DNA from 4 places in the Pelotomaculum sp. FP genome. Region 2 is predicted to be linked to each of the others. Evidence: riboswitches for the same ligand, from Rfam matches in the RefSeq annotation. Region 2 holds a riboswitch; each other region holds the start of a gene.
What was found. A riboswitch is a leader RNA that binds a small molecule or an ion and turns the genes downstream of it on or off. The one in region 2 is predicted to bind cyclic di-AMP.
Positions count from the first base shown of each region.

Region 1: it holds a riboswitch for cyclic di-AMP, as region 2 does, so the genes downstream of both, Psfp_RS22110 (CAP domain-containing protein) here and ablA (lysine 2,3-aminomutase) in region 2, are expected to answer to the same signal.
Region 3: it holds a riboswitch for cyclic di-AMP, as region 2 does, so the genes downstream of both, Psfp_RS11305 (dihydrodipicolinate reductase C-terminal domain-containing protein) here and ablA (lysine 2,3-aminomutase) in region 2, are expected to answer to the same signal.
Region 4: it holds a riboswitch for cyclic di-AMP, as region 2 does, so the genes downstream of both, Psfp_RS21605 (CAP domain-containing protein) here and ablA (lysine 2,3-aminomutase) in region 2, are expected to answer to the same signal.

Region 1 is NZ_QFGB01000005.1:14,843-22,463, forward strand. It holds gene Psfp_RS03295 (hypothetical protein) at 1-71, shown strand, start outside; gene Psfp_RS03300 (hypothetical protein) at 169-585, shown strand; gene Psfp_RS03305 (hypothetical protein) at 648-1,052, shown strand; cyclic di-AMP (ydaO/yuaA leader) riboswitch at 1,433-1,757, shown strand; gene Psfp_RS22110 (CAP domain-containing protein) at 1,825-3,249, shown strand; gene Psfp_RS03315 (SPOCS domain-containing protein) at 3,439-4,986, shown strand; gene Psfp_RS03320 (SPOCS domain-containing protein) at 5,044-6,126, shown strand; gene Psfp_RS21455 (hypothetical protein) at 6,153-6,302, opposite strand; partial or broken gene Psfp_RS03325 (YbaB/EbfC family nucleoid-associated protein) at 6,398-6,709, shown strand; gene Psfp_RS03330 (hypothetical protein) at 6,732-7,301, shown strand.
Region 2 is NZ_QFGB01000032.1:32,333-39,953, forward strand. It holds gene Psfp_RS13015 (efflux RND transporter periplasmic adaptor subunit) at 1-608, opposite strand, end outside; gene Psfp_RS13020 (HAMP domain-containing sensor histidine kinase) at 908-2,377, shown strand; gene Psfp_RS13025 (response regulator transcription factor) at 2,405-3,100, shown strand; gene Psfp_RS13030 (mechanosensitive ion channel family protein) at 3,152-4,243, opposite strand; cyclic di-AMP (ydaO/yuaA leader) riboswitch at 4,535-4,689, shown strand; gene ablA (lysine 2,3-aminomutase) at 4,829-6,127, shown strand; gene ablB (putative beta-lysine N-acetyltransferase) at 6,102-6,992, shown strand; gene Psfp_RS13045 (YraN family protein) at 7,051-7,413, opposite strand.
Region 3 is NZ_QFGB01000025.1:33,636-41,256, reverse strand. It holds gene Psfp_RS11330 (glycosyltransferase) at 1-1,129, opposite strand, end outside; gene Psfp_RS11325 (response regulator transcription factor) at 1,292-2,026, shown strand; gene Psfp_RS11320 (ATP-binding protein) at 2,023-3,414, shown strand; gene Psfp_RS22650 (hypothetical protein) at 3,527-3,781, shown strand; gene Psfp_RS22645 (DUF2680 domain-containing protein) at 3,742-4,038, shown strand; gene Psfp_RS11310 (universal stress protein) at 4,288-4,725, opposite strand; gene Psfp_RS11305 (dihydrodipicolinate reductase C-terminal domain-containing protein) at 4,911-5,690, opposite strand; cyclic di-AMP (ydaO/yuaA leader) riboswitch at 5,840-5,999, opposite strand; gene Psfp_RS11300 (aldolase/citrate lyase family protein) at 6,319-7,149, shown strand; gene Psfp_RS11295 (NAD-dependent epimerase/dehydratase family protein) at 7,142-7,621, shown strand, end outside.
Region 4 is NZ_QFGB01000019.1:46,095-53,715, reverse strand. It holds gene Psfp_RS09615 (CAP domain-containing protein) at 1-321, shown strand, start outside; gene Psfp_RS09610 (hypothetical protein) at 409-861, opposite strand; gene Psfp_RS09605 (hypothetical protein) at 1,038-1,616, shown strand; gene Psfp_RS09600 (hypothetical protein) at 1,679-1,894, shown strand; cyclic di-AMP (ydaO/yuaA leader) riboswitch at 2,110-2,343, shown strand; gene Psfp_RS21605 (CAP domain-containing protein) at 2,350-3,096, shown strand; gene Psfp_RS09590 (aminotransferase class V-fold PLP-dependent enzyme) at 3,307-4,491, shown strand; gene Psfp_RS09585 (acyl-CoA dehydratase activase) at 4,547-5,500, opposite strand; gene Psfp_RS09580 (CoA protein activase) at 5,523-6,626, opposite strand; gene Psfp_RS09575 (acyl-CoA dehydratase activase-related protein) at 6,614-7,621, opposite strand, start outside.

The DNA.
Region 1 (7,621 bases), on a different contig from region 2:
CAGGGTCGGATAAGTTGACCATTTTTAACCGGATTAGCAATGTGATGGATCGCCTGGGATTTGAATTTTAGTGTTTGTGAAGGTCAGGCAAGTATTAAAGTTTTGATTTAAGCCGCCTCACCTTTAGGCCATCCCGGCCATATATTAATAACCGAGGAGGCTTACCATATGGTTTACCGGTCAGTTTTCTCAGGCGACGCTGCCTTGACTTTTTTGGGAGAAAACATTCCAGCGATTGGTCCCAAATTTAATAACAGAGAAGAGGCCATAGCGGTAGCACGGCAGTATCTTGAAGGGATACATCAGATGTCTGGTAAAGGCCGTGAAACACCTGTACAGATTTCCCTCAACAGGCAGGCTGACGGCCGGTATTCCCTGGTGGTTATGGGTTCCAGGCAGGTGATTGGTAAACTAAACAACCTCGATGAACTGTTATTAAAGAGGTTTCGAAAAGGGCTGAAGAAAAAATTGTTTATTCTGACCTGTTTTGTCGATGGGGCGGATGGACAGGAGTGTCTGGTACTCACAGAGGGTTTAGGAGCGGTTTTTTACACCCCCAATGCAATCAAAAACTGGCGCCCGTAAAGGCGTTATCCCGATGCTATGGTTTGAACAGGAATTAAGCGCATCGGTAAAGGGCGGTGACCATGAGCAATAACATATCCGGTGGTTTCGAAAAGAGCTTTGCTCGTGGCTGTCAGGAAAACCACCGGCTTGGTAAAAAGAAATTAACTGAAGAAGCATATCTGGCCGGCAAGAACCTTGGCTATAACCTTGGATACAACCAGGGTTTTGAGTCCGGTTATGATAAGGGTTATGCTGAAGGCAGCAACCTTGGCTATAACAATGGGTTCGTCGCGGCGCTGCGAGGAGACGGGGAGGACGCTCTCCAGACCGACAGGACACCTGAGATACAGGTCCTTGAAACCATACGGAAACTGATCACCGGCGGACAGGCCAGAGTGTTCCTGACAGGTCCTTCTGCGAGAGATGCCGAAACTTTATTAAAGATCCTGAATATTGAAGCTGCGGTTGTCAACCGCTTCCAGTAAAAGCAGGTTTGGAACTGCTATGAAAATACCTGAATATGTTGAGAGAAGAATAAAAAAACCATTGAAAATCTGAATTATCCTGTATAGATCAGATTTGTTTAGCTTTTATAAGCCAGGTTGCTACATTTTAACATCTATTTCTAATTAGGTGTTAATTTGAAAGGTCAGTAGTTAAGTACCTTAGTTGCTAATATTTTAGGTCTTGAACTAATATTACCGGCTTTGCCATCGCGTCCCTTTAGCAGGTATAGTAGGCTGTACAAGCATTATCTTGTTCATGCCTATTTTTATTTTACCATGTTAGTCGCAGGCCCGGCAGCTGTAATTGGCAAGGGCGCATAGCGCAGCTTTCCAAATAACCAGCTAACTGGCGCTTGATGACTGAATAAAGGCCGAATCTCAATAAATTTGGGTACGGAGGAACCAATCTCAGGGGTGAATCCCATTGAGTTGTGCGCCAGGACATGAGAACAAGAAAATGAGACATTAAACGAAAGTTGCGGAAAGCGGAAATTTAAACAGCCAATTAAGCGGGTGTTGGAGGAAAAATGACAGGCGCTCCGTTGTCTGCGGCAAATGTCCCAACGGCTGCATTACCACCCAACTTCCCAGATCTCACGTCTAACGTCCCACCTCTCAAAGGGTAGGTTTATTCTTTTTACCGAACCCGTCAGCTAACTCCGGAGGCACAAAGAAAGGGGAAAATCAACTAATGAGCTTCCAGTCAAAAGGCCTAAGGCCGAGATCCTTAGTGTTTATGTTCCTTTTTGCCTTGCTGCTGACCCTGGGCTTAACGGGAACAGCCCTGGCGGCAGACGCCTATGTCCCCCTGACTACCGATGAATCACAGATGGTCGATCTGATCAACCAGGCCCGGACGAACGCCGGTCTGGCGAAACTCACGGTAAATCCGGCGCTTTCGGGCCTGGCCCGGATAAAAGCCCAGGACATGGCCTCCAACGGTTACTTCAGCCACACTTCGCCTACCTACGGGTCTCAGCAGGATATGATGAAGGCTGCTCAGATCGAGTTTGTTTACGCGGAAGAAAACATTGCCAAAGCTCCAACTATCGGTTCAGCCTTTAGCGCGCTGCAGAATTCAGGTACAACGCGGGCCAAAATGCTGAGCAGCAATTTTGACCAGGTTGGAGTTGGGGTGATCACCAGCGGTAATTACAAGATTATCGTGCAGATGTTTGCCGGAGGGAAAAAGGTAGTTACCACTCCTTCACAGCCACCGGTAGAATCCCCGGCGCCAACGGACAGCGGTCTGACCGCCGACGAGCAGCAGATGCTTAATCTGGTCAACCAGGAGCGGGCAAAAGCGGGACTGAAGCCCCTGCAAAGCGACCCGACCCTGGTCAAACTGGCCCGGATGAAAGCCCAGGATATGATTGACAATGGATATTTCAGCCACACTTCGCCCACCTACGGTTCGCCGTTCGATATGATGAAGAAGTATGGGGTGCAATACAGCTACGCCGGAGAGAACCTGGCCGGAGCTTCCACGGTTAGCAGCGCTCACGCAAATTTAATGAACTCGTCGGGGCACCGGGCCAATATCTTAAACAGCAACTACACCAAAGTAGGTATTGGGGTGGTCAGCGGGGGGCCCTACGGCAAGATGTTTGTACAGATGTTTATCAAGCCGGTGTCAGGTTCTCAGTCAACCCCAACTACGCCGACAACTCCAACTACGCCCACAACACCCACAACACCCACAACACCCACAACACCCACAACACCCACAACACCCACAACACCTACAACACCTACAACACCCACAACACCCACAACACCTACCACGGACAGCGGTCTGACCGCCGACGAGCAGCAGATGCTTAATCTGGTCAACCAGGAGCGGGCAAAAGCGGGACTGAAGCCCCTGCAAAGCGACCCGACCCTGGTCAAACTGGCCCGGATGAAGGCCCAGGATATGATTGACAATGGATATTTCAGCCACACTTCGCCCACCTACGGTTCGCCGTTCGATATGATGAAGAAGTATGGCGTGCAGTACAGCTATGCCGGAGAGAACCTGGCCGGAGCTTCCACGGTTAGCAGCGCTCACGCAAATTTAATGAACTCGTCGGGGCACCGGGCCAATATCTTAAACAGCAACTACACCAAAGTAGGGATAGGTGTAGTCAGCGGAGGCCCTTACGGCAAGATGTTTGTGCAGATGTTTAATGGCTAGATCCGGCCGCCCCTTCTTAGGGCTCAGATGAACGTACCCTTTTTTTACAAAAAAGAGTAATAATTAGCAGCGAAAGAAAGAGGACCTGGTTCCTCTTTCTTTCGTTTTTTCGTTTACGCTACGTTTTTAGCACTTTTTTGAATCACCCTCATATATTAGTATAGAAAAGTTTTGAAAGGAGGAGTAAATATGGCTGGAACCGAACGGCTTAAAGTCAATCTGGTCCAGGGTGAAAATAGAGTCCAGACCGTAGTCAAGGGACAGATTGAAGTTCCTGAAGCGAAGCCGGATGTAGAAAAAATTCTGTCAAAAACAGCAGACGCCAAAGTTAGAAACGTTAGTGTTGTCCCCAACAAAGTTATTGTAGAAGGAACACTCTCTATACAAGTGACCTACGTTGCTTTTAAGCCGGATCAGTCTGTCCACTCATTCGATGACGACTTGAATTTCACGACCTATGTGGATGTGCCGGGCGCCGAACCTGGAGATGACTACTTTGTTCAATTTACAGTCGAGGATGTGAGCCTGACTACCAGCAGAAGGAACCCGCGTAAATTTGACGTTGCAGCAGTATTGAGTACATTTGCAAAAATAACCCAAGTCGATGAGATGGAGATACTTACCGAAACGCCTGCAGGAAATGTGGCCCTGGAGACTGCGGATCTTACGGTTGAGCACCTGATTGGGGACAAAGAAACCAAGCAGATTATTGTCAGTGACGTATTTGAAGTACCTGAAGAAAAGCCGGAAGTTGAAAAAATCCTCAAGGTCAAGGCGGAGGCTGTAATAACCGATAAGAGACTGGTGGCCAACAAGGTCATTGTAGACGGCGAGGTCAGACTCCAGATCCTTTATGTCGCATTCGAACCCCGGCAGTCGGTTCACGACCTGCACCATACCATCAGATTCAGTGCTTTCGTGGAGGTCCCGGATGCTCAGCCAGGTATGAATGTCCACGTGCTGGCAGAGGTTGAAGCAGCGGATGTAGAACCGGTAATCGACCCTGCGCTGAGGGCGGACGTTATCATCAAGCTAACCGTGTTTGTTTCTGAAACAAGGACTTTGCATGATGTCCCAACCCTATTAAAGAATGAGGAAGGTTATACCAAGAGAAAGCTGAAAGTAGACCGCGAAATCGGAGCCGGGGACACCCAGGTGGTGTTGAGAGAAAGTATTGCAGTTCCTGAGTCGAAGCCCGACATAATGAAAGTCCTTGATGCAATTGTCGACCATGCTGAAATAACCGATACCAAAATACTTAAGGGCAAAGTTATCATCCGTGGCTACGTAAATGTGGAGATTGTTTACGTGAGCACCGAGCCTGACCAGGCTGTGCACGCCTTGCACCAGCAACTTAATTTCCGTACCTTTGTCATCATTGAGGACGCCAAGCCGGGCATGGATGTCGACGTAACAGTTGAGCCGGAGTTCGTAAGCGCTGACCAGGTTGGCGTGGATGTCCATACCGAGGTCGTGCTGAGCGTATCGGCAACCGTTACCGAAATGATCCAGCAAGATGTCTATGTGCCTGAGGAAGTGGTACCAACAGTTACTCCAACCGAGACCCCCTGTCCGCCCATTGATTATGTCGTTAGGGCCGGTGATACCCTTGGAAAGATTGCGGCTGCTCATAGAGTAACTGTTCCAATGATCCTGGAGCTAAATCCACAAATAACCAACCCGGATGTCATCGAGGTGGGTCAGGTTATCAAGATCCCTTGCCCGGCCATGGGCTGAAATAGCGAAGGTCAGTTGGTTTTTTAAAATAATCAAATATAAGGAGGTTTAACGAGAATGTCTGTGCCATTTCAGTATCTTTTCACCGAGACCCAACCGGCGACGTGCATCGAAATCAAAGTTCCGGTTGTCATTGAGGCAGTTGACGTTGAGCAAGTTGTAGAAAGTACAATGACCCTTCCCGAACTTGCAATTAAGGTAGACAAAATTCTTGCTTCTATACGTGACCTTAGGGGAACAGCGGTATTCGTTGATGAAAACGTATCTGGTGATATCGTTCTAGTGCCACTTGGAGGCATACCCGGCGTTTTGAGAGAATATACGGTCAAAAAGGTGATTGTCAGCGGCACCATCCACAAGCAGATTTTCTTTGTCAACAAGAATAATGAGGTCAGACACACAGCCGAAGACCTTCCTTTCACCAAGCTTGTTGAACTGCGGACTCCCAGGAAAATTTCCAACAGGAACGATGTCTTTATACAGTTCCACAATATCGATGTGGATATCAACTGGGAACTCCAGAGAGCCAGCCGGCTTCACCAGACTGCTGTTGTCCAGCTTACCGCCAAGGTAGTGGAGGACCGCCAAATCTTTGTACAGATCTGCCCCAGACCGAGAGAGTGTCCGCGGGGGAACCTGGCCAGGGATCCCGGCCTGGAAATCTGGGCGGACGCTGCTCACCCGGTCTTCTGGGGCGCCAGCAATGTAGCCCAGACTACCGTTTCCCATGCCGGCGCCTTTGCAGCTGAGATTGGTCGTCTGAATCCACTATTACCGGGGTCTCTGTTCCAGATGGTGACCAGGGGCATCGTGGGCGGGCGCCAGTACCGGCTCACCTTCTGGGTAAGAGAAGATGTTTTCGGCGCGGGGGTCAGCGATTTCTCCTTGACTGCCGAGGTTGTGTTCTTTGATCACAATGGTATCCAGGTTGGTATTGGAACCCAGACCGTGGCCAGTACAGGAATTCCTGAAACATCTTACAGCCAGGTCCAGTTTGTCACCCCGGTTACCGGTACAAACGTGGCCTCCGCTATGATCCGTTTTGCCTTTACGCCGGGTTCTACCAATACCAATACGGTCAAAATCGACGACGTGATGCTGGAGTGCGTTCCGCTAACACTTGGCGAGGCCCAGATATAAGGACGGAACTTGCGAAAAGACTTATGTTAGGATATAAGAATCTTTTGGGACAACTGGCTGACCCCCGGTGTTAATACTGCCGCCGGGGTTTGGCTGTATACGCCGGGGATTTCAAGGTACGCTGCAATGGCTGGCGCACCAGCTATTGCAGCCACACTCCACATCTTATTTGACATGCAATTTTAAATTGTCACTAAATCAGCAGTCTCCAAGCTGTTGAAGCTGTTGGAAAGCAGCTTTTTTTTTGCAGTAATTAGTTTTTGAAAGGGGGCTTTCGTGTTTGATTAATAACATGGGCGCACTGATTGAAAAAGTGCAAAAGATGCAGCAAGAACTAAGAAACATGACCATAGAAATAAGCGAAGAGGGAGGAGCCTGTAAGATTGTTATCAACGGGCATCAGGAAGTGCAGGACATTAAAATTGCACCATCCCTGCTGCGTCCGGAGCAGGCCGGCGTATTGGAGTCTTTAATCCTAAAAACCGTAAACAAAGCTATTGTGGAGTCAAAAAATATTATTAAAAGCGAGGTAAGCAAAATGACCGGAGGAATGAATTTCCCCAATATTCCGGGAATGTTTTGATTGTCGCTTAGGAGGGATTGATATGACGGAAGGCGGCGCCGGTCCTGGCGCTCTTGAGGATTCTGTGGTCAGGATACTTGAACATCAGACCAAATACGGCATTGATCAGGATACCATGCTGATTTATTTGAGTTCTGTAAACTTAATGAGTATATTGAATCTGCTTAACCGGCGTTACGGCGGCAGCGCCGGCATTGCCCCGGCAACGCTTCCTTTACCTCCGTTGATGGCCGGGACGCCGCAGGCAGGAGGCCCGCCGCTGGAAAACATGCTGGGTGCGCTGCTAAAAATGCTGGGTTCCCAAAGTAATGGGGATTCCACGGGGCAGGGAATAAACCCGGCCACATTGCTCAATATGCTGGCGGCCCTTAGTCAAAACGTTGACCTGGGCAAGATGATGGGAATGCTGTCAGGTTTGATGTGCCCTCCCGGTAAAACGGCGGCAAGCCAGCAGCAAGATACCGCAGGTCCATCCTGCGGCAGTGAACTAGGTCCTGCCAAGCCGGGTTTCAAGGAAATTGATAAAAGCAGGGAAGACGGAGGTGAAAAGAGAGAAGTACCTAAGATCATGAAATGGGACCAGCTTAAATAAAAAAGGGGGCGCCTAAGGGCCTGTTGACAAAAGGGCTGAGCGTGAAGAACGCTCAGCCCTTTTTCAACAGGCCCTTAGCAGGCGTCTTTTTTGATCGCAGGTCGTAAGGTCATCTACGAATAAATTCGCAACTACATTTTAAAAGCCAGTCCACGTTTTTGCCTCAGTATGGTTTACCATGCAGGGAGCCGAGCCGGTAGAGTTTATGATTTTTAAGGTTGTGTTGATTTGATTCAATAGAGCTACGGCGCGTTAGCGCCATATTGGATCAGCCGGAGGCAAAGAACGTCATTATGATAAACAACTTGCACATCTAATAA
Region 2 (7,621 bases):
ATTGGCGCGGTAACCGTATATTCTTCCAAATTATCCTGTGCGGTACTAATGGTCACGTGCAACTTATCAATTTCCTGCTTTGTTTGTTCCAAACTGAGCCTTGCCTGTTCCAAACTGAGCCTGGCATTGACCAGTTTGGTATTCGCATCTTCTAAATCGGTCTTTGATACAGCACCGCTTTCATAAAGAGTACTGATGCGGTCGTAATTGACCTGGGCATCATTTAAAGCCTGAGCTGCAGTATCATAACTAACCTGTGCAGTATCATAACCAACCTGTTTGATACCCAGGTCAGCTTCCGACTCAGCCAGGTTATGAGATGCTTCCCTGGACTCAATTGTAAAAAGAACCTGCCCCTTTTCCACCCGGTCACCTAATTTCACGTTGACCCCGGCAACACGGCCCGAAACCTTGGAAGCAATAGTGGCTTCAGACGATGCCTCAATCTGTCCGGAGGTATTGTAAATCTTGTTCATGTCTGTCTTGCTCACCTGAACAACCTCAACTGCAGTAGAAGATTCTTCATTGCTTAAAGGCTGTTTTTTTCCACATCCGCTAAAAAGAGAACATAATAACAAAGCCAATACCAAAACCGTTAATCGTTTCAACTTTCTTCTCGCTCCCTTCATCTTCTTTTATTTACAAGCATTTATGCATTAGGCAAAACTCTGGAAACTGCATTATGTAAAATCAGCCAGTTCTTCAACCTTAAACATTATAAAAAAAGAAAATAAACTGCCTCTAAATCAAATAGAAAAATTTTCTTAACAAATTTGAAAATCGAAATAAAAATTTTGTACAATATTTTTAAAAAATTTAAGAAACCGTTTTAAAGTAATTAATATTTAGGATTTATAATGGATAAAGAAAAAAATTCCCCAAAAGGCAAGTTCAGAGGAGAAATAGCATGTCCTTAAAATCAAAAATTTGGGCTTCTTACATAATTATGATTATTATTCCTCTTCTCCTGGCAGTTTTGTCAGCCAGGCTGATTCTAAGCAATTATGAAAAGGACCACCAGCTTCAAATAATCGAAATTGCCCTAGAGGAAAAAATGCAGGAGAATATGGATTTTATGGATGAGCTGGATAACACCCTCGCCAATAAGCCGGATAATTTCAAAGATTCATTTTTCCTGTCGCGGATCAACGAAAGAATTTCTTCTTTAAATATGGGAGTTCTGATTCAATACAATGAAAAGTTTATGTATAATTCTGTTCCAGTTAACGCCGAAAAACTTAAACCTTACTTGGTAAAATTTCTCCAACAAGACGTTGCCAATAGATGGGTATCGGCAATCTCAAAAGATTATATTGTAAAGTGCCGGGCTCTCTCTTTCAGTGACGGGACAACCGGCCGCATCTACCTTTTTATGAGCAGAACAGCGCCCTGGGATACTCCGCCGGCCGGCCACACCGGCTATGTGAAATGGGTTTTTTTAATTTTCATTATTTGCATCTTTATGACCAACAGTTTCTTGACCTACCGGTTGTCCAAAAGCTTAATCAAGCCTTTGGATTCGGTTAAAAAAGCGGCTAAAGAAATCCAATATGGAAACCTGGATTATCCAATTAGTTATCCGGTAAAGAATGAAATAGGAGAATTGTATCAAGCCTTTGAAGAGATGCGGATAAAGCTAAAGCAATCACAGGCGCTCAACGCGCAATATGAAAATAGCAGAAAAGAGCTAATATCCAATATATCCCATGACCTTAAGACCCCCATCACAGCAATTAAAGGCTACGCCCAGGGTATTATTGAAGGTGTAGCTAACAACCCTTCGAAAATAGAAAAATATCTTCGAACTATCTTTACCAACGCTGTGGAAATGGAGCGCTTAACAAATGATCTAGTCCTTTTTTCCAAACTGGACATCAAACAAATCCCTTTTTCCTTTGAGTGTGTAGACATTAATAGATACCTTGAGGATGCCAGAGAAGAACTACATTTTGATTTGACTGAAAACAATATAGCGCTTAACTTTGAGTCCTATTATGAAAGCGATGATCTAATCATGGCCGACCGGCAGAGGTTAATTAGAGTCATTCATAACATCATGGAAAACGCCAAAAAACATTTAAATAAACAGGAAAAGGAAATAAAAATAATCTTAAAAGAAGAAAAAAACGAAGCCTTGATTGAAATAAGGGACAACGGTTGTGGAATTCCGGCGGATAGACTCCCTTTAATTTTTGACCGGTTTTACCGGGTAGATTGCGCCAGGAACCGGACAACCGGGGGTAGCGGGATCGGGCTGTCCATTGCCAAGGAGATTATTGAGGCCCATCAGGGGAGGATATGGGGAGAAAGCACTGAAGGTTTGGGGACAAGTATTTTTTTCACTTTAAAAAAAGCTGCCTATTTTAAAAAAGATTAAAATCCCATCAAAGAGGAGGTTAGAAGAATGAAAAAGGTATTGATTATTGAAGACGACCAATGTATTGCGGAACTGGAAAGAGACTATCTGGAAATAGACGGATTTGAAACGGATATTGAACTAAACGGAAGAACAGGACTGCAGCGTGCTTTGCAAGGAAACTACGCGATTATCATATTAGATGTCATGCTGCCTGAAATAGACGGTTTTGAAATCTGCAGGACAATACGCAATAGGAGTAATGTACCTATCATTATTGTCTCTGCCAAAAAAGAAGATATTGATAAAATCAGAGGATTGGGGCTAGGAGCTGATGATTACATGACTAAACCTTTCAGTCCTGCCGAACTGGTTGCAAGAATTAAATCCCATCTTGCCCGCTATAATCGCCTTGTTGATCAAAAAGTTGTCAATCGCCCCGAAGAAATAAAAATTAAAGGACTGGTAATCAATAAAAGCTCCCGGCGTGTTCACCTGAATGGCCAGGAAATTCCATTTACCGCCAAAGAATTTGATCTGTTGGTCTTCTTGGCTGAGAACCCTGATCGGGTGTTCAGTAAAGAACATATTTTTGAAAAGATCTGGGGTGTGGATAATGTGGGAGAGATTGCGACAGTAGCCGTTCACATCCGGAGAATCCGTGAAAAAATAGAAGAAGATACATCTAATCCGGATTATATTGAAACCATATGGGGTACAGGATATCGTTTTAATATTTCCTGATTTCGATTAAGCAATGACCTATCAATAAGTTAAAATTAGGTACCCGGTATCTTATTCTTTATTCTGGTAAATGACCTGCTTGGGATAGGGGATTTCGATACCGGCCCGGTCCAGCGCGTACTTAAAGCGCTTGCGCAGCTCTCTTTCTACAGCCCAGTGTTCACCCGGCAAAGTAGGCGCCACGGCGCGAATATCTACCGATGAAAGCCCCAGTTCAATAACGCCCTGCACCTGGGGCACATCAATAATGGCTTCGATTTCCCGGCAGGCTGCTTCACACTCATCTTTCAATACCTTGATGGCCTGGTCGATATCTTCTTCGTAGGCGATACCCACCGTTACCTGGGCCAGCATGGGTCCCCGGTTGTAGTTGGTCACCTGGGTAATCCCCCCGTTGGGGATGATGCTAAGCTCACCGGTCCACTGGCGGATCTTACAGGTGCGCAGCCCTATTTCCTCCACGGTGCCGGTTACCGCGTCTATTTGCACAAAGTCGCCCACACTAAACTGGTCTTCAAATAATATAAAGAACCCGCTGATGACATCCTTGACCAGGTTTTGCGCGCCGAAACCTACCGCCAGGCCAAGGATACCGGCGCTGGCCAGGATGGCGCTGGTGTTAACGTTGAAAATTTGCAGGATCATCAGGCAGGCCATGAAGAAAACGAGGTAAGTGATGGCGCTACGCAGCAGTATTTCCAGGGTTTGCGCCCGGCGGCCGGTCGTTTCGTGATTATCAAAAACCTGCTTCACAACCAACTGGCCGAAATTAATGGCCAGCTTCGCTCCAACCAGGATCCCGATGATTTTTAACACTTTGGCGCCCAGCGTTTTTAAATCGTCCGGTGAAATGAGCTTCACATTGAAAATTTCCAGGATCACTATAGCCGCTATAAAATAACCCCCATAGAGGATTATTGTCTGCAGTAAAATACGCGCCGAACGTATAGCTTCGTCAGAAATAACCCCCTTCTCTGCCTGCTCGCTATCGCCCTGCCCGCTTTCTCTCAATACCCGGTTCGAGAAGCGGTAAAGCACCTTGATAAGGATGTACGTAAAAACTAATACTAAAACGGATAATACCAGGTCGTATAAGAAAATTTGCATCTGATCGGGGATAAACAGATCCTTAATCCAGTCCATATATAACTCCAGCTGCTTATCGATAATTGTAGCCACCTCGCAATAAAACAAGACTATTGTCGGATATTATATCACAAAAATTTCCGATTTCCCATATGGCTCAGCATTTCCTTCAGCAGTAATTAAACAACCCTGCAAGGCTAAATTTTTAAAACTCAGGCATAAAAAGTGCATGTATCCGTTTACAATGCCATAACTCCGGTATACTGCCATATGCTACCATATATCTCATTTGACATAAGAAATATTTATAACTAAAATTACATCAAGACATATTGAATATCAAAGACCATTCTATCAGCGCCGAGTCTTCCCAAAAGGAAGAGCGGGGGAACCAATTTTTGGGGTTAATCTGTTTGAGACGTGTACATTTCACATCTCAAATGGTAGGGCTACCCTTAGTCCGCATCCGTCAGCTAACCTCGTAGGCGTACAAGGGAAGAATTGGGCTGTATATTTTTTTGGCCGGATCTTTCTTCCGGCCATTTTATTTTCAATATACTTCCTTTTTATTCTTCCTTAACCCCATTGTTACCCTAATGCTGTTTAGCCGGGGGAGAAAAATTGACAGGAGGTATTTAACCTATGAATGCAAAAATCTTATCCCTACAATCCAGAAACACTGTAGACTGGATGGATTGGCGATGGCAAATGAAGCACAGGCTCCAGTCGGTGGAAGAACTGGCCGAATATATCGACTTCAATAATGAGAAGATACGGGATATCCAGATGGCCTGCGATGTCTTCCCTATGTCCATCACCCCCTATTATGCATCGTTGATCAACAAGGATGACCCCAGGTGTCCCATTCGTATGCAGTGCATACCAAATCCCCAGGAACTTATAGAGGGACGCGGCGATATGGACGATCCTTTACATGAGGACGCAGATTCTCCCGTACCCGGCCTGACCCACCGCTACCCCGACCGGGTGCTCCTGCTTGTCACCAACGAGTGTTCCATGTACTGCCGGCACTGTACCCGCAAGCGCAAAGTGGGCGACAACAACAGGTGCACAACGGAAAAGGATATTGACCTTGGCGTTGAATACATTAAAGCCCACCCGGAAATACGTGATGTCCTGCTGTCGGGAGGAGATCCTTTTATACTTTCCACCAACCATTTGGAACGAATCATCCGCAAGGTGAAGGAAATTCCACATGTACAGGTAATTCGCATTGGGACCCGTACCCCGGTGGTCATGCCGCAAAGGATTACTGACGAGCTGGTCAGGATGCTCAAGAAATATCATCCTGTCTGGATCAATACTCATTTCAACCACCCGCGTGAATTCACGCCTGAAGCTGTCCAGGCCCTGGCCAGGCTGGCCGATGCCGGAATTCCCTTGGGCAACCAGACGGTCCTGTTGAGAGGCGTCAACGACTGCCCGGTGATTATCAAGAAACTGTCGCACCTCCTGGTGAAAAACCGTGTTCGTCCATATTATCTTTATCAGTGCGACTTATCCCGGGGCATCGAACATTTCCGTACTCCTGTAGCCAAAGGGATAGAAATCATGGAAGCGCTAATCGGCCATACTTCCGGTTTTGCCGTACCCACTTACGTTGTGGACGCGCCGGGAGGAGGCGGCAAAATCCCGGTCCTGCCTAATTACCAGCTGTCAATGACCAACACCAAAACTGTATTGCGCAACTACGAGGGCGTCATATGTGTCTACGAGGAACCCCAAAACCCTGGTTCCGGTTGCTCCCCCACCTGCTCCTTGTGTAAGGAACACATTATCAGGCATGAACCGGTCGGCCTGCAAAAGCTGTTTGACCCATCCAACCTGACTGTAAGCCTGGTGCCGGAAGGAAACCGGCGCAAAGCTCGCTATACCGCTCGTAAAGGAGAAGCTCATGTCTATCGAAATCAAAAAAAATGAAGATATTTACTTGGATCGCTGGGAAATCATAGAGGGCAATGCTTTTGACTGCCGTATTCTGGTTTCACCCTATAACCGGCGAATTACTGTCTATGAATTCAACCTTACACGGGACCATGCTGCAGGAGAAATGGTTGAACTCCTTGCGGGAAAGGCTTTAGAAAACGGCCTCGACAAGATCTGGCTTAAATCCAAAACCGGTTATATGAACGCTTTTGCAGGCGCCGGGATGAAGTTGGAGGCAGCTATTCCCGGTTATTATAAGGGCAAGGAGACAGCCCTCGTCTTTGCCCTGTACCTAAGCAACCAGCGACAAACACCTTCACACGCCAGAGGCAAGGAATTGGTCGATCAATTGGTATCCAAGTTCAAGGACGGAACAGTAAAACGTATAATTCCTGACGGGATAACGTTTAAGTGGGGTGAAAAGGAGCATTGCCCAGCCCTGGCCCGGTTATACAGAAAGGTTTTTACTACTTATCCATTTCCGGTTTTTGATCCCGATTACCTCAAATCGACCATCGCTCAAGACAGTACTTACTATATAACAGCCTGGCACAACAGAGAGCTGATAGCTGCCTCCTCGGCAGAGATAAACCGCCCCCAGCAAAACGCGGAGATGACTGACTTTGCCACGCTCCCCCAGTGGAGAGGGCACGGGCTGGCCAGTTTTCTCCTGGAACAAATGGAAACCCGGCTGAAGGGTGAACGGTTCCGGTGTCTGTACACCATCGCCCGTAGTAGTTCAATTGGTATGAATAGTGTGTTCGTCAACGCCGGATATGGTTATTATGGAGTATTAATCAAAAATTGTAATATTGGTGTGGGATTTGAAGACATGAACGTATGGGCTAAATTACTATGAAAGTCCTGACGCCCAAAAAAGACTCGCCGGCATCGGCGAGCCTTTTGTTTATGGCAAGCTAAAAAGCGTTCTCAATATGTTCCAGCTTTTTTACCCGGCCCTCTCCGTCAAACAGGACCGCTATGACATCAAACCTGCAGCTTGCGTTGGTCTTACCCACCGATTTGAGATAATGCCAGGCCAGCTGCCTGAGCTTCATCTTTTTCCGGCTGGTAACCGATTCCTGAGGCAAGCCGTAATCGTTGGAACTGCGTGATCGAACCTCAACAAAGACGATGACATCCCGCTCGCATGCCACGATGTCGATCTCTCCGAGCCTGCAGCTATAGTTTCTGCATAACACCTGGTAGTTATTATTTTCCAGGTACTGAGTTGCAGCGTCTTCACCCTGCCGCCCCAGCAGCTTTCGCCGGATAGTCATTCGCATCACCTGCAAACTCTAACATCGATAGCTGAAAAACAACATAATTTCCAGCATCCGGATGCGTGGTAATTCATTCGCACAAACGCTCACGCCCAGATGGGCATAGAATAGTTCCCAATGCCGCTGACCCGGAGACAGGGTTTGCACCTACATTTCCAGACCCACCCGAAGTGTTATTTCCATGTTCAAAGCAAAGTGGCATTTT
Region 3 (7,621 bases), on a different contig from region 2:
AAACGCCCGCGCCATCAAGCTCGTTTAAAATATCAAGCACAATCGCTTCAGAGGCGTCCTTTCTCTGAAGCGCATAAATAGCCTTTTTCATTTGGCTCACCTGCTGTCTTTCATACAAAATCTGCTCAAGATGCTGGACCAGTTCTTCTATTTTACAGGCAATCTTTGCAGCCCCTTTATTTGCCAGAAAATAAGCGTTTTCCTTCTCCTGTCCCGGCAAGGGACGAAAAACAATTACCGGCAGCTGCAATGACAGCGCCTCTGAGAGTGTAATACCCCCTGCTTTTGTGATCATACAAGAAGATATAGACATCAGTTCTTGAATATGTTCAACAAAGCCAAAAATATAGATATTAGGCTTCTGAGCAAAGCTGGCTTCAATTCTTTCTTTCAATGCTTGATTTTTCCCGCAAACCAATAAAATCTGAATATCTTCCAAATCCAACAGTGCCCGGCATATTTTTTTCAAGTTCCGCATTACGCCGTATGCGCCGGCCATAATTAAAACGATCTTTTTTGAAGGCTCCAGCCCGTAGCGCAGGAATAATTGATTTTTGTTGTACGTTTGACAGAACGCCTTTCTTAAGGGAATTCCACTGACTTTGACGCGTTCGGCCGGTATTCCTTTGTTAATAATGGCTGTTTTTAATTCTTCGTTTGCCACAAAATAATGATCGATCTCCTGATGAATCCACCGGTCATGGAGGACAAAATCAGTTAATACCGTAAAAATGGGAATTTGGAGTCCAGTTTGCTTGCGTAGCTCCGCCATGACCGCCATGGGAAATGTATTGATAACAGCGTCAGGCCTTTCTACTCGGATGATCTCTCTTAAGGCGCCGATACCAAAGGTGTTTAAAAAGTTTACCGGTGTCCATTTATGCTGCATGTTTTGCGTAAGATAGTAACTCCAACCATAAAGCTTGGGGCAAAAAGAACAACTCATCAGATAAGCAAAACGCGTAACCGCATCCATCAGGGGATGCGCGTTAGCGTACAAATCTAACATCAGCACATTGTGGAGCCCTCTCTCCAAAAAACGCTGCTGCAATGCTTTGGAAACCTGTACATGCCCGTCGCCATAACTGGCGTATAAAATAAGAATCTTGCGTTCCCGCTTCGTCTTCATGCCGGATCCTCCAATGTTTGTAGCAGGTATAAAACATAAGATTTTGGAGCTTCCATTATTATAGCTGTTAAACCTTTAAATAACATTAGAAAAGCAACTTTTTTTTACATTACCCCGGTTAGAGATTTTCTTGTTTTTGAATATTTGAAGCAGAATTAATATATGTTAAGGGTTGTATCTTTTGTTAAGAGGTGTTTTTTTGTGCATAAGGCAAGGATACTGATTGTTGACGATGAAGAACGCATCCGGGATATGATCAAGGAGTATATCAGCCTTGAGGGATATTCGGTTGACGAGGCATCAGACGGAGTTGAGGCTTTGGCGCTGTTCAAACAAAACAAGTATTCCCTTATTGTGCTTGATATTATGATGCCCAGAATGGATGGCTGGAGCGTGTGCACGGAAATCAGAAAAACCTCCAATGTGCCTGTGATCATGCTGACAGCAAGGGGTGAGGAATACGATAAGCTTTTTGGCTTCGAACTGGGAGTGGACGATTACATTGTAAAGCCATTCAGCCCAAAAGAACTGCTGGCCCGCATGAAAGCCATTATCAGAAGAAGCGTTTCACCATTACCGGAGGCGGCGCCGGAGAATAAAGCTATCTTTGAAGGCCTGGTGGTAGAGTTTGCTGCGCGCAATGTCTATGTGGATGGTAATATTATTGACCTTACGCCAAAAGAGTATGAGCTGCTCAATTTTTTTATCAGGAACCCCAACAGGGTATTTTCCAGGGAACAGCTTCTTGAAAAGGTATGGGGCTATGATTTTGCGGGCAATGACAGGACCGTGGATACCCATGTTAAAATGCTGAGGGAAAGCCTAAAAGACTACAGGAAATTCATCGTTACCGTCTGGGGGACCGGTTACAAATTTGAAGCGGGAGTCAAAAAATGAAAAGCATCGGCTTTAAGCTTTGGGCCGGGATGATGGCGCTTGTAATGATGGTATTGATACTTTTATGGCTTTTCCAAATTGTATTTCTGGAAAGCTTTTATACCCGCATGCGCATATCGGATGTCAAAAATCAAGGCGCTTCCATTGCCAAATTGCTTTATGACGGGAGCAGGGCCGAATTCAAGGATAAGCTGGATGCTTTTGCTTTTAATAACAACCTGAATATCGAGTTGCTGGATCTGGACAGAAACTCCATCTATACCACGGATTCAACAAGCATGCACATACCCATGCAAAGAAACATTGCCAGGGCGGAAGCTTTTCAGGCCGTTTTGAGCGGCAAGGAGGTCACCATTCCACTGACTCACCCACGTTTCGGCTATGAATTTATGCTCTTGGGCCTGCCGGTCAAACAATCCGGGGCATTGTCCGCCGTGATGTTGATCAATATGCCACTGGCTCCTGTTGAAGACACTGCCTTGATCTTAAAATGGCAGCTGTTTTATATCACCCTGGTCCTTTTGACTGCTGCCCTGCTGCTCTCCTTCTTCCTCTCCCGAAGCTTTACCCGGCCCATACTGGAAATCAAAAAAGTGTCTGAAACAATGGCTTCAGGCGATTTTTCAGCAAGAATAAAATCGAACAAACAGGATGAAATCGGCAAACTGGCAGAAACCATCAATTACCTGGGACAACAGTTAGCCAAAATTGAACAACTTAGAAAAGATTTAATTTCCAACATCTCCCACGAACTCCGCACGCCTTTAAGCATTATCAGAGGGTATGCTGAAACCATCCGGGACGTCAGCGGAAATGCTCCGGAAAAACGCGAAAAACAGCTTGGCATGATCATTGAAGAGACAGAACGCCTCAGTGAAATTGTAGACGACATCCTAAACCTTTCCCAGCTCCAGGCGGGCTATGCCCGTCTTAATAAAAGCCGTTTCCCAATAAAGGATGTGCTTGACACGGTTATAAAACGATATGATGTTATAAGCGAGAAAACTGGTGTGCAAATCATACTGCAAGATTCAAAACATGCGCTTGTGGAAGCGGATGAAAAAAGAATTGAGCAGGTATTTTACAACCTGATCAATAATGGCATCAAGCATACACCCCCGGGCGGGACTGTTACAGTCAAGGTGATTGACCACTTGCAAGTTGTCCGTGTCGAGGTTACGGACACGGGTAGCGGTATAGCGGAAGAGGATCTTCCCCATATTTGGGACAGGTACTATAAAGCTAAAAAGACTGCCGGTAAAAACGTCCTTGGCACAGGACTGGGACTCGCCATCGTCAAGAGCGTACTGGAAGCGCACCAGGCGCCTTATGGAGTGGAAAGCAAAAAGGGGGCCGGCACAACCTTCTGGTTTGAGCTTCAAAAATGATATTCTTTTTCAAGACTATCACCGTTCTTTCAGTCTTCTAACATACTTCTATCACAATTGTTCCTTATAATAAAAATACAAGCTGCAAAAAAAAGATAAGGAGCGTGATTTCATGATCAACTTCAGGAAACTGCTTGTGGTGGCAACAGTCGCAGGGGTTCTGGGCGCGGCAGGCGCCGCCTATGCGGCAACAGCAAAAACACCGGCAGAAATAACAGCCGAATTGACAGGTAAAACAGTTTCGGAGCTTTACAATGAGCGTGCCGCAGGAAAGACCTACGGCACAATAGCAAATGAAGCAGGCAAACTGGATGAGTTTAAACACAAATGCTTGAGCAAAAGAAAATCATGCTTGACCAGCGAGTAGAGGACGGCAGGCTTACACAGGAACAGGCAGACAACATTTATAACAATCTACAGAACCGCCAGGCTGCCTGTAACGGAAACGGCAATGCCGGAATGGGCAAGAATTACGGCGCAGGCTTTGGACAGGGCAAAGGTATTGGTAACGGAACCGGTGTTTGCGATGGAAGTGGTATGGGCAATGCGAATGGCAAGGGTAACGGAAATGGTTCAATGAAAAACGGCGAGGGTATGGGCTTCGGACACGGATTAAACAGGTAGTTGCCCGAACAGATCAACCAGGCAACCGGCAGAGCCCAGGCAAACCGCATGGCCTGCCGGTTGGGTCGAATTTCATAATAAACTCAGACATTAATGCAGCTCGGGCGGCAACCCCCCTGCTCTCTAGACAATGATCCGCTTTCCGCATAATATGATAGCAAACTTTAAGAATACACATTGAAAAGGGGCATTTCGATTTAAATAATTTGAATCGAAATGCCCCTTTTACACAGTATTTGCAAATTAATTTTACCTTACGATCAAAATTGGTTTTTCAATACCAAGCGTAACTTTGCGGGTTACACTGCCTAATAAATTAAGCACGCCGCTCATTCCGCTGGATCCCATGATCACAAGATCAATATCATGAGAATTTACATAATTGACAATCTCTTCAGAAGGATTCCCCTCAACCGAATGGATGCTGACCTTATTCGACATATCCTCAAGCATGTTTTGGGCTTCGTTTAAAATTTTGCTGGATATTATCCTGCTTTCTTTTTGATAATTTTCGATAAGTTCCGGTGAAAATTTATAAGGATTAGACGGATAATCAATTTTAGAGACTTCCAATACATTTAATATCATAATTTCACTGCCGAATGCGCCTGCTATTTCTTTTGCTTTTTCAATAGCCAGATCCGAAAATTTTGAGCCGTCAACCGGTACGAGTATTTTTTTAAACATAATTCATGCCTCTCCTTCAAAGTAATATGAACAACTGGAGACTTATCATTCTTTCTAAATAATATTTTAAAATGTTTTTGTATGTTATGCAATGAAAATAAGTTTAAGTCAAAACTGTATCGGCACCGATCCTATTGGAGTGCATGCGCGCCCCGTTGGAATGAACTCTGTTATAATCCAACAAGTTACTCATCAACTTCAAAAACATGGGTATTATTGACAAAGTTCAAGGCCACAGCTTCCTCCATAGTGTAGATACCTTTGTCTTTACCCATCAACCATTTGGCAGCATAAATAGCTCCTTGTCCAAAAGCCGCCCTATTTAATGATTCATGTACTATCCGTATGGTCTGATTGGGAAGGCCAAAAATCACTTCATGTTTACCGACTATCCCCCCAACGCGGATGGAATTCACATGTTGCCTTTTATCAAGACCCAGGTCTTCCGCAATCCTCAAAGCTGTTCCAGAAACATCCCTTTTATCACGGAAATGCTCTTCGATAATTTCGATATCAGCGTGGGGAGCGATCCTTTGCAGTACTTTAGAAGCCTCGATCAAGAAATTAATGCCCAGAGTGATGTTAGGAGAATACAACACCGCCGTTTGCTTGCCCAGCGCCTTTAACTGCTCCAGATGAAATCTATCATATTTTGAGATAGCCGACACGATGCGAGTTCCATACTGGGCCGCTTGTTCATAATTCTCAATCGCACTGGCAGATGAAAAGTCAATGATTACATCCACATGATTATCTTGATAAAAAGCTTCGGAATCTATATCTTCTATAGAATAGATCATTCCTTCATTATGATCAAAGCCTAACAAGCGGCTTGCATATTTGCCTTCCATGGCTGTTGATTTTCTCAATACCCAGCTTAACTCGCAGATTTCATCTTTTATGATCTCTTTGGCCACCACTGACCCCGTCCTGCCAAAGCCGAACATCCCAATCGTAATTTTCAAGCGGCATACCTCCTGACTTTTATTCTGATTGCTCGCAGCTTCATGCAGCCATTATTTAGCCACCCCATTCCAGGAACACAAAGCCCCCGGCATATATCTTCCGGGGGTAAAAGAGGTCAAGCAGGCCCAAGCCTGGTTATAGACCGCCTGTTTCCTCCCTTTCAACGCCTACGAAGTTAGCTGACGGATTCGGGCCGAAAGAGTAGCCCTACGATGCCGGCAACCGGTTGAAGTCCGGCCGACTATCGATTCACCCCCGGAAATTGGTTCCCCCGCTTCTCCTAAAGAAGAATTAAGCGAATATGGAGTAATATTAAGTTTAATACATACTGACAACTTATGTAATATACTAAGGTTGTCTGTTGTGAGTATATCACAATAAATTTTCCAGGTCAATCTTATATCGGCGGACTCGCGGCCAAGCATGATTTGGCAAAAAGATACATCAAAACCTATCTGTCATAAGCCAGAACAAATTCATATATTGTAAACCGGGATGAAGATTTTTCATTTTTTATGGAAGGCACTGTCTTCTGAAGGCAGGTAACGTATTAGAAATAAAACTTGGAAAGCTCACCCGTGGGCCCTGGGATTCGTCGCTGGTTGTTGTCTACGGGAGGAGGTAAGTATGACTGATAAGTTTGAACTGGTGCTTTTTTCGACCGATCCTGTATTCATCCGGCAAGCGGTTGCCGCAGGGATTGACAGCATCATGGTTGACTGGGAATCCCTGAACAAGGAACAGCGACAAGCTCTGGCCGATACCCAAATTAATTATGATACCCTTGAAGACTTGCGACGGGTTCGGGCCTGCACCGAAGCGAAGGTCATTTGCCGGATAAACGGTTACGGCACGACAACAGCAGAAGAAGTGGCGCAGGCTGTTAAAGCTGGAGCAGATGAAATTCTGCTCCCCATGGTCCGGACGTTGGAAGAAGTTGAAATGGTTCTGGACTGGGCCGGAGGCCGTTGTGGAGTGGGTATTTTAGTTGAGACCGTTGCCGCGCTTAAGCTTGCCGGACAATTAGCCCGCCTGCCGTTATCCCGGGTCTACGCCGGCTTAAACGATCTGGCCATTGAGCGAAAAACACCAAATATCTTTACTGCCCTGGTTGATGGAACGGTTGAGAATACCCGGCCTTTTTTCACAGTTCCATTCGGCTTTGGCGGGCTTACCTTGCCGGAACGCGGCCACCCCATCCCCTGCCGCCTGCTCATTGCTGAAATGGCCAGGCTGGGCTGCCGTTACAGTTTTTTACGGCGCTCTTTTCACAGGGATATCCGGGGGCGTGATATGGCCGCCGAGATTCACCGCCTTCTTGGAGCGCTGAAAGAAGCACAACAGAGGTCGCCTGAGGACGTGGCCCGGGACCGGCACGCTCTCGAAAACGCGGTCCGGGCCTGGCGCGGCGTGATGTCGCGGTCCAGGGACAGAAAGGAGCCCCTCTGTTATGCATGAACTACAGGGCAGGCACGTACTGGTTACCGGAGCGGCAGGGTTTATTGGCGCCAATCTGGTTCAGGCGCTGCTCCGGTACGGCGCTGAAGTCCATGCAATTATCCGACCGAACTCAAACTTGTGGAGAATTGAAAAACTACTTCCTGATTTATACCTTCATGCAGTAGACATAACTGACCGTGAAGGGCTGAAAAAAATAGTGCTGGAAACAAGCCCGGAAATTATTTATCATCTCGCGGCACAGGGCGTATCTCCTGCTTTTCAGGAGCGCTACGAGATTTTAAGAACCAATATTCTTGGTACATTTAACCTTTTAGAGGCAACTGCGCCTTTGGACTATCAGCTCTTTGTTCATTTGGGGGGCTCTTCGGAATACGGCGCGAAGCACGGGCCCATGCGGGAATTGGACTGCCCGGAGCCTCTAACTTTCTATGGTACGGCCAAGGCTGCGGCGACACTGCTTTGCCAGCAG
Region 4 (7,621 bases), on a different contig from region 2:
TCAGTCAACCAGAAATTGGTTGAGTTAGCCCGTATAAAAAGTAATGAAATGTTCGAAGAAAATTATTTCAGCCATATTTCACCAGCCTACGGTACTGCGCTTGACATGGTAAAAAGAAGTGGTATAACGGCCAGGGTCATGGGCGCCGAAAATATAGCCAAGGCTAAAACAGCCCTGCGGGTTCATACCTTGTTAATGAGCAGCAGGGAGCACAGAGACAATATTTTGAACCCTCTGCATGATACAATCGGCATTGGAGTACACAGGAGCGTGTATGGGGTTATTGCAACCCAACTCTTCCTTGGCACACTAGATAAGTAAAAGCCTGCTAATGTAACAGGCTTTTGCTTATTTGTTTTCCTTGGTAATTCAGTCGAGCCGGCCACCGACCGGAATTATTTTCTTCTTTCAGGTGAACTGGTATACCGGCAGCCCGTACTGAGTGGCTCCGGGGAATGCGCCAACCCTAACGAATCCTTCTTCCTCCGGTTTTCCTACCGGTTGAAGCTGCTGTCCCCAATATTCATGCCCGTACTGATAGGTCTCAGGAACCGGCAGGTAGGGAGCAGTAACCGGACGGTGGTGTTTGAATTGAAAAACCCCGGGCGCTACCTCTTGAAAACGGGAGTGTTTATACGGCGCCACTGGCTCCAGAGTCTTATCCTTAACCGGCTCACCCTTTGACTGGCCGGCTTGCTTCTCTTCTTCAACTGTACGATCTGTAACTGCAATCACTTTATTTTCCCCACCAGCTGCATCTTTGCTGGGTTTTTTTTCAGGCTCATCCTGGATAACGCCTTCTTTGGACTGACTTTCCCCAGTAAACTGCTGGCGGTAATAAAAGTATGGTTTCCAGTTCACAGCCTCTCACCTCCTAAAGTATAGTATGCAAAAGTTTACCAAGAGGTAAATAGTTTAAACTAAATTCCAAAAGCTTCACCAATTTATATATACTGACATATTTATGAAATAAAAATATAATTATACGGGACTAACGGTAATCCGGTCTATTGTTAGTTCCCTAAGGAGGTTAATTTATGGAAACTGAAGGCTTAAGGCCATTCCCCCCATTTGAGACCGTTTGCATTGAAGTCCCGAAGGTATACGATTTCTGCTTTCAGGCAGAACGACGTGAAAACGTCTGCACGCCCTTAGGTCAATGCTGTCCGCCTGAAGGCGCCACGGTCAACTGTATCATCAACTCCGCCGTTTGTTCTGAAGTTGGCAGGAGCACACCCGATAAAACAGGACGGGCAAATGTCACTTTCGCTGTAACGGTCACTTATACACTGCAGGTCCTGGATGCTGGCGGAATGATAGTTTGCGAGTTTGAAGACCTGATGTTCAGCTTCACCAAAACTGTAGTTCTCTGCGCACCGGTTGGTACCTTTACCAACTGTGAAATTGTCAGTTCCGCATGTACCTGCCTGATTCTCGGCAACCAGATTTGCTGTACTTTCGATCTTTGCTTGGTCATCCAATCCCTGGCTATAGTCAAATTGCTTATACCGAGCTTCGGATTCTGCACGCCGGCCATGTGTGAACAGGTTTCGCCCCAACCCCCGTTCGTCTGTCCGCCTACTCTATTCCCGCCGCAGTGCAAACCGCTCTGCTAAAGAAAGGGGCAGGGCATAACTCCCTTCCCTTCCGGATTGGCATGCACGCAAGGAGGCAAAGGATGTTGCTCTATCAGACGCATTTTACTGTAACGGGTCTGGGCGATTTAGAAAAAGTAAATAAGATGAAAAAGGCCATTTTATGCATAGAAGGGGTTAATAAGGTAGAAATAACAGGACTGAACAGGGTAAGTATAACCTATGACCCCACTAAAGCAATGCCCGGTGTATTCAGTTCTATTATGAGCAGTTTAGGTTTAAGAGCGCCCGGTGGATGAGGAAAGTGCTAGACACGGTAGTTGCCGGGTAAACAAAGGTTGGGCTTCTAGAGAAGCCCAACCTTTGTTTTAGATAAATATTACCATCTTACTTTAATTTTCAACTTCTCATATCTATTTGAAGGTAAAAATATTTTATTAAACTACAGACCCATTCATCGTTTGAAAACGATTTTGTCTATATTGATCATAAAAAATATAATCTGACAGTAATAGTATTAAAAATGCCGAATCCCAGTAATATTTATACTGGGTACGGGGGAACCAATTACTTGGGGTGAATCCCATTTGCGCCATGCGTGTAATATTAGTGTGAAAGAGGACAAGCCTGCCCGTTATTTCTGGTTGATAGTAGCCATGGGGCGCCACAACACACTAATTTGGCAAAATGGGTAGGGTATCTTTCACCGAACCCGCCAGCTAACCCCGGAGGCGCTAAGAAAGGGGCAATCCTGTTGACAAGCATCAAGCGTTTACTGTTCGTGCTCGTCCCTTGTTTATTATTAATTTTGGTCGCCGTACCGGCAGCTATGGCAGCGCCATCAGATCAAGGTGAGGTAAGTTCAAACTGGGGCGATATTTATGGCTACAATGATTACTATGGTTACGGCAATCCAACCGCTACAAATGAGGCCGTACTTGCCGCGACACCAACAACTGCCGCAACGAACCCGCTTCAGTCTTATTGGAACAAGTACTATGGAACTGGATTTAACCAGAAACCGGTCACTACTACACCAACTACACCAACTACACCTACGACCCCAACAACTCCAACAACTCCTACGACACCGACCACCCCTTCCGGGACCAGCGGATTAACAGCCGACGAGGCGCTTATGTTCGATCTGGTCAACCAGGAAAGGGTAAAAGCCGGACTGCCGGCTTTCACACTCGATCAAAAGTTGACGGAACTGGCCAGGATGAAAAGTCAGGATATGTACCAGAACAATTATTTCAGCCACACATCACCAACATATGGCTCAGCGCTAAACATGGAAAGACAAGCGGGCTATTCGGCCAGGGTCATGGGTGCGGAGAACATCGCCAAGGCGGCGACAACGACACGGGCACATGAACTGTTTATGGGCAGTGAGGGGCATAAAGCCAACATTCTCAATCCCCTCCACGACTCAATTGGTATAGGCATCACCAAATCAGGCAGCGGGGTAGTTGTCACCCAACTGTTCAGTGGTGACTAAACAACTGACTAAAATTAAAACCTCAGAAATTTTTCAAAGGTATAATCATTATTCTTCAGGCACGCGAGAGCGTGCCTGTTTTTTTTGCTGCCTCCACGGGGAAATAGAAACGAATCATATGGTACAGAATAAAATATAGTTATACCAAACAGAATAAACCCTGCCAGCTTTGAATGAAAACAGGGCCTGGACCAAGAAAGGGGATACAATTTGATTTATTTCGATAGCGCGGCCACCTCCTGGCCGAAACCTTCTAAAGTCTGGGAAGCCATGGAGCACTGTATAAAATTCGTAGGAGCCAACCCAGGCAGGTCAGGACATCAAATGGCACTGGAGGCGGGACGCCTCGTAGATGAAGCCAGAGAACTTCTGGCCGCCCTGTTCAATATCAAGAATCCTGATCGTATTGTATTTACCATGAACGCCACGGAGGCGCTTAACCTTGCCATTAAAGGCTTGCTCAAGGAAGGCCAGCATGTAATCACCAGCTCTATGGAGCATAACTCGGTAACCAGGCCGCTCTATGTGTTACAGGGTAAAGGTGTCGAAGTCACCAAGGTTCCCTGCGCTAAAGACGGCTCGATCAGCGTCAAAGATATTGAGTCGGCTATTAAACCGAACACCGCTGCCGTAGTAATCACACACGCTTCAAACGTTACCGGGACGATAATGCCGATCGGTGAGATTGGCCAACTCACCAAGAAAAAGGGACTCTGTCTGATTGTTGACGCCGCTCAAACAGCCGGGGTTTTTGACCTGGATGTTTCATTCATGGGTATAAACCTGCTTGCTTTTCCGGGCCATAAAGGGCTGTACGGGCCTACCGGAACAGGCGGCCTTTATATCGACGAGAGGCTGGAGTTGACGCCCCTGAAAGAAGGAGGCACAGGCAGTTATTCCGAGGCGCCCGGACAACCGGAAGTATTGCCGGAGCGTTATGAAAGCGGCACGGTTAACTCGGTAGGTATTGCCGGATTGGCGGCAGGTTTAAAATTTATACGGATGGAAGGAATGGAAAGGATTAGAAAACACGAGATGGACTTAACCAAGCGCTTCCTGGAGGGAGTTTCCGGACTGAAAGGTATCACGTTGTACGGACCGGAAGAGCTTTACAACCGCGCGCCTGTCGTATCATTCAGCCTGGAGGGAAAACCGTCCGGGAAAGTGGGGTATGCGCTGGACCAGCAATATAAAATAGCCTGCCGGGCAGGCCTGCACTGTGCGCCTGATGCGCACAGGACCCTGGGTACCCTGGAGCAGAGACTGGTACGCTTCAGTTTTTCCTATTTTAACACTGAAAAAGAAGTTGACTTTGCCATTCGTTCTTTGGCCGAGATTGCTGAGATACCGCCCGGGGAGTTTAACAAGGGTGAGGATAAATCTTGCGGCTGCTGAAATTTGGGGAAAAAACCGGTATCAAAAACTCGATTCTCATCGCCTTTTACCGGAGCTAAATTACGTCCCATTTTGCACAGCGGGATCCCCAGCGGCCAATTACTTTTTCATTCTCATAAATCTCAACTATCTCGCATACATTCGAGCACCCGTTACAGTCAAAGCTTCCAGTGCGATAGGGAAGACCGGTTACAGCAAATCCTTTAAAACTGGTACTATTACCTCCCGCTGTCTTTTCCTTGGCCAACTGCGCGGCTCCGATTGCACCCATTATATTAAAGTATTCGGGTATAATCACCGGCAAACCCAAGGCTGTTTCAAAGGCCGTCTTAATCCCTACATTGGCGGCAACACCGCCCTGGAACACCACCGGAGGTAATATTTCCTTGCCTTTGGCCACATTGTTAAGGTAATTGCGAACCAGCGCGTCACACAGCCCTTTAACAATGTCCGGGAGTCCATAACCCATTTGCTGTTTATGAATCATGTCCGATTCGGCAAAAACAGTGCAGCGCCCGGCAATGCGCACAGAGGCTTGGGAATTAAGAGCAAGTTCGCCAAAACTGGTAATGGGGATGTTGAGGCGGGCAGCCTGCTGATCCAGAAAGGAACCGGTTCCTGCGGCACATACTGTGTTCATGGCAAAATCAGTAACGATGCCATTCCTCATAATAATAATTTTGGAATCCTGGCCGCCTACCTCCAGAACTGTCTGGACATCCGGCACAAGCATGGAAGAAGCGACGGCATGGGCGGTAATCTCATTTTTTATAACATCGGCGCCCACCATAACTCCTGCCAGGTAGCGACCGCTGCCGGTCGTACCTGCGCCGGCTATCTCAATGTCCGGCGGCACTGCCGCCGCCGCTTCTTTAAGACCTTCCTGGATAACCTCTATAGGTCTGCCCATGGTACGAAGGTAAAGGCCGGTTAGGACATCTCCGGCCTCGCTCATTACAACAATATTTATACTGACTGACCCGACATCAATGCCTAAATATGCTTTCATGACAAATCCTTTCTGTAACTATTTAACCGGTTAAACAATTTCTTCTCGCCGGCAAGAGTTTTTTCCTTCTCATCAGGTCGGTAAATGCCTCCAACCGGGTAGACATGCCTGCTTTCCCGGTCTGCTCGTCCAGGAAAAAAGTAAGTACGGGAATATCATAATCCCTGCTGACCCTGGGCAGGATGGTGCGGGCGACAATTTCCGGGATGCAGGTAAAGGGGGCCAGCTGGATCATGCCATCAAACCCGCGCTTGGCGCAAAGAATGGTGTTGCCGATTGAATCGCGGCCATGTCCTCCTACCAGTTCAGGGAGATAGGGGGCGGCGGCTTCTTTGACAGTCATTCCTTCAGTTGTTTCATTCCAGGTGTTATCCCGGGTCCACCCTGTAAGGAACATGGACCTTTCTACTTCAACCCCCAGATTGCCGAGTGTTTCTTCAATCTCCAGGTTGCTGGCAGGCTCCAGTAATACGTAGATTTCCCCAACAATACCGACCTTCAGTACCATACGTTGGGGATCCTGCGGGATATTTTTCAAGGCTTCCAGAGCAGCCGCTTCAGCTTCAATAATGTGCGGCGTGGTGTAAGCCTGGTCAATCCACTCAAGCGCCTTGCGGTAGACCCTGGAGGTGTTGTCGCTGGTTAGTTCGCGCGGTCTGGTCACATGGCTCATTTTTTCTACGTTGTCCAAAGCCTGTAGTTTGCGCCAGGCTCGCTTTATGTGGGAAATAATGCCTCTTATGGAAACACGCGCTTTGTTAAGCGCCAATACGTTTCTGATGAAGTTTAGAGGGTAATGGCGGGGGGGCTCGAATACGATCATTTTTATATCATGACCAATGTCTTTCAGGATCTTGTGATGAAGCATGGCGTATTCCCCTGCCCGGCAAGGGCCCACACCGCCTGTCGTGACAATGGTATCGGCGCCCATTTCAATACATTCCAGGTAAGTTCCCATTAAGATTTTTAGTGGAAAACAGGCAAATTCGGGTGAATACCGTACGCCAAGATCGAGCGTGCGCTTGCTGGGACGGGGGGGGGGCACCACTTCGTTACCGAGGTCCTCCAGGAGCATTTTAAATGTTCGCCACGATTCACCCATTCTTGGAAAAGTCACTTTCGACAAGCAAGCGCCTCCTTCCTACGTCTGACCATATCAACGAATGCCTCCAGGCGGGTGGTCATGCCTGCTTCTCCTGTTTGTTCATCAATCATCAGGGTCATAAAAGGAATATCACTGTGTTTTTTGGCTTCCATTTCGATTAATTTATTCAACAGGGAGTCAGGACCGCAACCGAAGGCTGTTAAGTGCAGGACCCCGTCAATTTTGTTCTGGTTAAAAAGAAAGTGGGCCGCCTTGAGCGCCCTGTCACTGAAGGTCCAGAAAAGTCGTTTTGGCAGGTTGCAGTTTTTTTGAAGGGCCAGTAAGGCCGGGTGAATATTTTCGGCCGTGATGACTCTAACCCCATACTTCCTTAGCTTATCAATCAAATTCACGCTAATGAAACTGTCGTAAATAGCATAGGGATAACCAAGTACGGCAAACTTCAAACTGGGCTTGACAGAACCGTCAAAATCCGCCCCCCCGGTCTGGTTCTCCAGGAAATCCATGGCCTGAACGGGGCTCCATCCTTTTCTCAAAAGTCTGTTATAGCGGTGCAAAACCCCCACGGCTTTCAAATATGCAAGGAGTACCGATAATATTGGCGCTCCCAGGCGCTTACCGATTGCAAGGTAAGCTTTTACAACCGCAAAGCGGCCTTGTCTTGTATCCATGCGGACATCGATAATAGGCGGTACATTCTCAATAGAATACCGGATCATATCGGGCAGGCCAAGAAATTTGGGACAGTAAACTGTTCTCCGGTTCAGGCAGACCACCCTTGGGATGTAAAGGTAATCGACCTTGTCTTTAATATCCATAACATGGCCGTAGAATAGTTTAACAGGTACACAGGCGTCAGCCAGCGCCTCACGAGTCCCTTGATCCAAAATACTTTTGGTGGTCCTGCCGGATGTTACTACCTGGACGCCGAGTTCATTGAAAAAGGTCCGCCACATAGGGTAGTAAAGATAATATAAAAGAGCCCCCGGAATGCCAACCTTAATAGTCACACCGGT